2 regions of the Geobacillus sp. LEMMY01 genome follow, and region 1 is predicted to be linked to the other one. Evidence: a T-box and tRNA genes for the amino acid it is inferred to sense, from the RefSeq annotation. Region 1 holds a T-box; the other holds one or more tRNA genes.
The links. A T-box is a leader RNA that pairs with one kind of tRNA and senses whether it is charged. The one in region 1 lies ahead of leuS (leucine--tRNA ligase), so its partner is inferred to be a tRNA-Leu.

Region 1 (3,376 bases):
TCGCCCGTTCCCGACGGACGAATTTCATCCGTTTTCGGCAACACAAGCGGCAATTCCTCTTCCGGCACCGGCGTCATCGTGCCGTCTTCCCAATGGATGATCGGAATCGGCTCGCCCCAGTAGCGCTGGCGGCTGAACAGCCAGTCGCGCAGCCGGTACGACACTTTTTTCCGCCCTTTGCCGTGCTCCTCAAGCCATGCGATCATTTTTTCGATCGCTTCCTGCTTGTTCAAGCCGTTCAAAAACTCGGAGTTGATATGCTCGCCGTCTCCGGTGTACGCTTCCTTTTCGATATTCCCACCGGCGACGACTTCTTTCATCGGCAAGTGGAATTTTTTCGCAAACTCGTAGTCGCGCTCATCGTGCGCCGGCACGGCCATGATCGCTCCGGTGCCGTAGCTCATCAAGACGTAGTCGGCGATCCAAATCGGAAGCCGATCGCCGGTGACCGGGTGAATGGCGTACGCGCCGGTGAACACGCCCGTTTTTTCTTTCGCCAAATCGGTGCGCTCGAGATCGCTTTTGCTTTGGATTTCTTTTAAATAGGCGTCAACGGCCGGTTTTTGCTCCGGCGTCGTGATTTTCTCAACAAGCGGATGCTCCGGCGCCAAGACGGTGTATGTCGCGCCAAAGAGCGTATCGGGACGCGTCGTGAACACGGTGAACGTTTCGTCATGGCCGTCGACGGCAAACTCGATTTCCGCTCCTTCCGAACGACCGATCCAGTTGCGCTGCATCTCCTTAATGCTTTCTGGCCAGTCGAGCTCCTCCAAGTCTTCAAGCAAGCGGTCGGCATAGGCGGTGATTCTCAGCATCCATTGCCGCATCGGCTTGCGGATGACCGGATGCCCGCCGCGCTCGCTCCGGCCGTTGATCACCTCTTCGTTCGCCAGCACCGTGCCAAGCGCCGGACACCAGTTGACCGGCACTTCATCCATGTAGGCGAGCCCTTTTTCATACAGCTTCAAGAAAATCCATTGCGTCCATTTGTAATAGTTCGGGTCGGTCGTGTTGATCTCCCGATCCCAGTCATACGAAAAGCCGAGCGACTTGATTTGCCGGCGGAAGTTGTCGATGTTTTTTTGCGTAAACTCCGCCGGGTCGTTGCCGGTATCGAGCGCATATTGCTCGGCCGGCAGCCCGAACGCGTCCCAGCCCATCGGGTGAAGGACATTGTACCCTTGCATCCGTTTCATGCGCGCCAAAATGTCGGTCGCCGTATACCCTTCCGGATGGCCGACGTGCAAGCCGGCGCCGGACGGATACGGGAACATGTCGAGAACGTAAAACTTCGGCTTGTCGTCATCATCGGGCGTGCGGAACGTTTTGTTTTTCTCCCAATAGTCCTGCCATTTTTTTTCGATTTCGCGGTGGTTGAAGCTCATCGCAGCACTCCTCCTATCAAGTTCTACTTGCATCATTGACGAAAATATGTACAAAAAAACCCCCCATCCCCACGCAAAGGGACGAGAGGCGCGCTTCCCGCGGTACCACCCTTTTTGGCGCGCCAAACGGCGCACCCGCTTTCTTCCTTAACGCGGATGGACGGCCGGCGCTGTCGGGGATCGTTCGCGCCGGCAACTCCGAGGCGAGTTCACGGGCCGACTTCGGTTGACTCGCACCATCCGTCAACTCTCTGCCGTCCGTCGGGCCCGCTACTGCTCCTCTTCACCGTTATTCGCCTTATTCGCGCATGAATCGACCGATGAGTGGACAGAATGACAAATTTATTATTATTTTAAAAAATTTGTCGATCAATTGCAAGCCGAAACCTATACGGAAGCCGCGGTTTTTTCATCCGCGTTCTCCGTCCGCTTCGGGAGCCGACGATCATGCAAAAGCGCGGCCAGCACCGCCAATAAGGCAAACAATGCTAACATCATGATGAGTAGCTTCATTCCAAACAGATCCGCGACCGAGCCGCCGATGACCGGTCCGATCATCCGTCCGGCCGTGGCCGTTCCGTTGACGATTCCTTGGTAAAACCCGGCTTTCCCCGGCGGCGCCCATTCGTTCACCGCGGCCGGAATCGCCGGCCAGACGATCATCTCGGCGATCGTGAGCACAATCATGGACGCGGCAAACTCAGCAAACGAATGCGCCCCCAACAGCATGGCAAACGAAACGGCGAAAATAAGAAAACCGATCACGATTTGCCGCTTCAACGTCGGCATGAAGCGGCGGATCACCCGCGCCAGCGCCGGCTGGCCGAAAACGATCAATGCGCCGTTGATCGTCCAAAGCAAGCTGTACTGCCCGACCGGTATCCCGAGCTCGCGCGTATAGGCGGCGATCGTCGTCGACCATTGGACATAGCTCAACCAGCACAGTCCATAGCCGGCGCAAAGGAGGGCGAGCGCCCAGCCCACGGCGCGGGATGGCGCTCTTTCCGCTTCTCCGGATCGTTTCTTTCTCAGCGGCGGCAAAATCGGAACGCGGCGCAACCCGGCTACAACCGTAAACAAAAACGCGGCATACAACAAAAGATTGGCGAAAAAAACGAGCGAGAACGAATATGAAGCGACAAGCCCGCCAAGCGCCGAACCGACGGCGACGCCGATGTTTTGCGCGACATACAAGGCGTTGAACGCCCGCCGCCCCCCGTCCGGCCAAATCGCCCCGGCGTACGCCGACGCCGCCGGAAAGACGACGCCGCTGCCAATGCCGACAAGCGCCAAAAACACCGCATAATGCGGCCAACCGTGCCAAACGTTCAACCCCGCAAGCGCGGCCATCGTCAACACCGCCCCGGCCAACAAAACGCGAAACCCGCCGATCCGGTCAAATAAAAAGCCGCCAGCCAAGCTGCCGATGACACTTCCCCCAGAGTTGAGCATGAGCACGACACCAGCGACAGCGAGCGGCTGGCCGAGCTGTTCGTGCAAATAGATCGTGTTTAGCGGCCATAGAAACGACGCCCCTGTCACATTGAGCGCCATGCCGACAAGCAGCCACCAAAGAGCGCGGGGCATCGGCCATCATCCTTTTCTGGCTTTTATTTTGAGTTCCGAAATAATTGTAGGGGGAAACGCGAAAAAAATCAATAAAAAATAAGGAGCGGCATCCGCCCCTTTGGCTTGTCGTCACCCGTTCCGCTGCTTGGAGCGGATCGGTTGGCCGCCCGTTTCCTCGTATTGCTTTTTCGCCAGCTTCACCGGGTCAAAGTCTTAACCAAGCTCCAAATCGTTATTGTTTTGGCCGTTGCGTGTTTTTTGTTCCGGATTCGTTTGTTTCAGGCGTCGCTTCATGTCGTGTTCCTCCTCGTTTCAGCGGTCAAGCAAACAGATGCCGTTTGGCAACATGATCGCCATGCGTTCGCTTCCCGTTTCAGCGGTCAAGCAAAATCATGTCGTTTTGCAATTGCTCCAGTTGGAGC
Region 2 (3,376 bases), on a different contig from region 1:
CTCGTTTGATCTTCTCCCCCACTTTCCTGCCGTTGGAAACGGGGGACTCCCTCCCTACTTGAACACTCTCCCACCTACGCTCACGCGTGGAAGTGGGGGTCTTCTCGGTTTAGGGTGATAAATAAAAAAACGCAATGCCTCGTTCTTTAACGAAACGAAACACTGCGTTGTCCCCAACAATCATAACGTAATTTTAAAACTAACGAGAGACATTATAACAGACTTCCGCACGCATCGCAAGAAAAAACGCAAAAATCGACAAAAGAAATTGTATAAAAGGGCACCAGAATCTCTGGTGCCAGCAACCAGTGACCCGTACGGGATTCGAACCCGTGTTACCGCCGTGAAAGGGCGGTGTCTTAACCACTTGACCAACGGGCCATTATGGCGGAGAAGGCGGGATTTGAACCCGCGCGCCGCAAAACTGCGACCTAACGGTTTAGCAAACCGTCCCCTTCAGCCACTTGGGTACTTCTCCGTAACATGGCTCCGCAAGTAGGATTCGAACCTACGACCTACCGGTTAACAGCCGGTTGCTCTACCGCTGAGCTATTGCGGAACAATATACATAAACATATGGAGTATCATTGTTCGCCCAATATTATAGCGAATGGTTGAAAAACATGCAATAGTAAATAATGGGCCTAAGTGGACTTGAACCACCGACCTCACGCTTATCAGGCGTGCGCTCTAACCAGCTGAGCTATAGGCCCATAAAAAGCGGGTGATGGGAATCGAACCCACGACATCAGCTTGGAAGGCTGAGGTTTTACCACTAAACTACACCCGCATATCATTTAGTTGAACATCCGCCACGCTACTTCCATGCCCCTTCCTCTACCAGCCGATTCACAGAAGCCAGATGCGTCGGGGCAACTCGAAGCGGATTCGATGATGCAGATGCTCGTGGCTGAGGTTTTACCACTAAACTACACCCGCAAATATAGAAAAAAGGGCGACTAGTGGGAATCGAACCCACGCATGCCAGAGCCACAATCTGGTGCGTTAACCACTTCGCCATAGTCGCCTCGGTCTGATGCCGGCTGCAGGACTTGAACCCGCAACCTACTGATTACAAGTCAGTTGCTCTACCAATTGAGCTAAGCCGGCATGATTTTAAAGTGCATGGCGGAGGAGGAGGGATTCGAACCCCCGCGCGCCTTGCGGCGCCTCTCGGTTTTCAAGACCGACCCCTTCAACCACTTGGGTACTCCTCCAAAAAAGCAACAATAATAATGGTGGACCTTGTAGGACTCGAACCTACGACCGGACGGTTATGAGCCGTCTGCTCTAACCAGCTGAGCTAAAGGTCCGATAATGGTGGCGGTGGAGGGGATCGAACCCCCGACCTCACGGGTATGAACCGTACGCTCTAGCCAGCTGAGCTACACCGCCAAATTTAAGTCAAAAGGTGGAGCCTATCGGGATCGAACCGATGACCTCCTGCTTGCAAAGCAGGCGCTCTCCCAGCTGAGCTAAGGCCCCATGATAAATCGGGAAGACAGGATTTGAACCTGCGACCTCACGGACCCGAACCGTGTGCTCTACCAAGCTGAGCTACTTCCCGATAAAACGCGCTCGAGAGGATTCGAACCCCTAACCTTCTGATCCGTAGTCAGATGCTCTATCCAATTGAGCTACGAGCGCACAAGTGCCGAGGGCCGGACTCGAACCGGCACGGTAGTTACCTACCCCAGGATTTTAAGTCCTGTGCGTCTGCCAATTCCGCCACCCCGGCGGAAGTGGAGCGGAAGACGGGGCTCGAACCCGCGACCCCCACCTTGGCAAGGTGGTGTTCTACCGCTGAACTACTTCCGCAAGACGATGAGCCATGGAGGACTCGAACCTCCGACCCTCTGATTAAAAGTCAGATGCTCTACCTACTGAGCTAATGGCTCATGGGTTAGATAACACTCCGAGACAACGATGTCCCTTCCTCTACCAGCTGATTCAAAGAAGCCGAATGCGTCGGGACAACTCGAAGCAAATCCGAAGATGCTTTGCTCGTTGCTCTACCTAACTGAACTAATGGCTCATAGTTAGGATAACACTCCAAGTATTATCTAGCTCTACCTGCCCCTTCCTCTGCCAGCCTGTTCAAGGAAGCCAGATGCGTCGGGGCAACTCGATGCCTATTCGACGATGTAACGCTCGTTACTGAGCTAATGGCTCATAGTTTGGATAACACTCTAGGTACTACCTATCTCTACCTGCCTCTTCCTCTCCCAGCCTATTCAAAGAAGCTAGGTGCGTCGAGGCAACTCGCAGCGAACTCGAAGATGTAGCGCTCGTTACTGAGCTAATGGCTCACGGTTGCCGGCTTAATGACTTAAGGGGTTATTAAGGAATAAGAATGCCGGCTGCAGGACTTGAACCCGCAACCTACTGATTACAAGTCAGTTGCTCTACCAATTGAGCTAAGCCGGCATAATTTAAACATTTCCACATAAAATGAATGGTGGCTCGGGACGGAATCGAACCGCCGACACAAGGATTTTCAGTCCTTTGCTCTACCGACTGAGCTACCGAGCCATATCTTATTTTTCCCTTGTTCGTTGATGACTTTTGTGTCCCTTCCTCTACTAGCCCATTCGAAGAAGCCAGATGCGTCGGGACAACTCGCAGCAGATTCGACGATGCGGATGCTCGTCTCTACCGACTGAGCTACCGAGCCATATTTTTTCATCTTTCACAATTTTGGAAGAATGGCGGTCCCGACGGGACTCGAACCCGCGATCTCCTGCGTGACAGGCAGGCATGTTAACCACTACACTACGGGACCATATTGGTTGCGGGGGCAGGATTTGAACCTGCGACCTTCGGGTTATGAGCCCGACGAGCTACCGGACTGCTCCACCCCGCGACGGTAAGAAATTCATCTCATTTGATAACGCTCTAAGTGTTTCTTTAAGACTGCCTCTTCCTCTGCCAGCGAACTCAAAGATATCGAATGCGTCGAGGCAACTCGCAGCATATTCGACGAAGCGAAGGCTCGTTGCTCCACCCCGCAGCGATAAGAATATACTTAAGTTTTGACAATGCTCAAATTGCATTTTCGTTGCCTCTTCCTCTGCCAGCGAACTCGAAGATGTCGAATGCGTCGAGGCAACTCGCAGCATATTCGACGAAGCGAAGGCTCGTTGCTCCACCCCGCGATGATGAGAAAGCAAGTCAGCTTTTATATTAAGATGGTGGAGGATGACGGGATCGAACCGCCGACCCCTTGCTTGTAAGGCAAGTGCTCTCCCAGCTGAGCTAATCCTCCACGAAATTGCCTAGCAGCGACCTACTCTTGCAGGGGCGCTGGCCCCAACTACCATCGGCGCTGGAGGGCTTAACTTCCGTGTTCGGGATGGGAACGGGCGTTTCCCCTCCG

Region 2: it encodes a tRNA-Leu, which carries the amino acid that the T-box ahead of leuS (leucine--tRNA ligase) is inferred to sense. The anticodon was not compared.

Annotation. Positions count from the first base shown of each region.
Region 1 is NZ_MVKA01000011.1:77,910-81,285, forward strand. Features, by position in the region: gene leuS (leucine--tRNA ligase) at 1-1,385, opposite strand, end outside; T-box leader at 1,460-1,681, opposite strand; gene B1A75_RS07395 (MDR family MFS transporter) at 1,773-2,972, opposite strand; partial or broken gene B1A75_RS20210 (glycogen biosynthesis protein GlgD) at 3,084-3,248, opposite strand; gene B1A75_RS07405 (YtzC family protein) at 3,328-3,376, opposite strand, start outside.
Region 2 is NZ_MVKA01000037.1:30,784-34,159, forward strand. Features, by position in the region: gene B1A75_RS15985 (B3/B4 domain-containing protein) at 1-9, shown strand, start outside; tRNA gene B1A75_RS15990 (tRNA-Glu) at 310-381, opposite strand; tRNA gene B1A75_RS15995 (tRNA-Ser) at 386-478, opposite strand; tRNA gene B1A75_RS16000 (tRNA-Asn) at 485-559, opposite strand; tRNA gene B1A75_RS16005 (tRNA-Ile) at 640-713, opposite strand; tRNA gene B1A75_RS16010 (tRNA-Gly) at 720-790, opposite strand; tRNA gene B1A75_RS16015 (tRNA-His) at 955-1,027, opposite strand; tRNA gene B1A75_RS16020 (tRNA-Thr) at 1,038-1,110, opposite strand; tRNA gene B1A75_RS16025 (tRNA-Ser) at 1,127-1,217, opposite strand; tRNA gene B1A75_RS16030 (tRNA-Ile) at 1,237-1,313, opposite strand; tRNA gene B1A75_RS16035 (tRNA-Met) at 1,319-1,395, opposite strand; tRNA gene B1A75_RS16040 (tRNA-Ala) at 1,413-1,485, opposite strand; tRNA gene B1A75_RS16045 (tRNA-Pro) at 1,494-1,567, opposite strand; tRNA gene B1A75_RS16050 (tRNA-Arg) at 1,574-1,647, opposite strand; tRNA gene B1A75_RS16055 (tRNA-Leu) at 1,653-1,738, opposite strand; tRNA gene B1A75_RS16060 (tRNA-Gly) at 1,744-1,818, opposite strand; tRNA gene B1A75_RS16065 (tRNA-Lys) at 1,826-1,898, opposite strand; tRNA gene B1A75_RS16070 (tRNA-Thr) at 2,355-2,427, opposite strand; tRNA gene B1A75_RS16075 (tRNA-Phe) at 2,457-2,532, opposite strand; tRNA gene B1A75_RS16080 (tRNA-Asp) at 2,707-2,782, opposite strand; tRNA gene B1A75_RS16085 (tRNA-Met) at 2,787-2,863, opposite strand; tRNA gene B1A75_RS16090 (tRNA-Val) at 3,190-3,265, opposite strand; rRNA gene rrf (5S ribosomal RNA) at 3,274-3,376, opposite strand, start outside.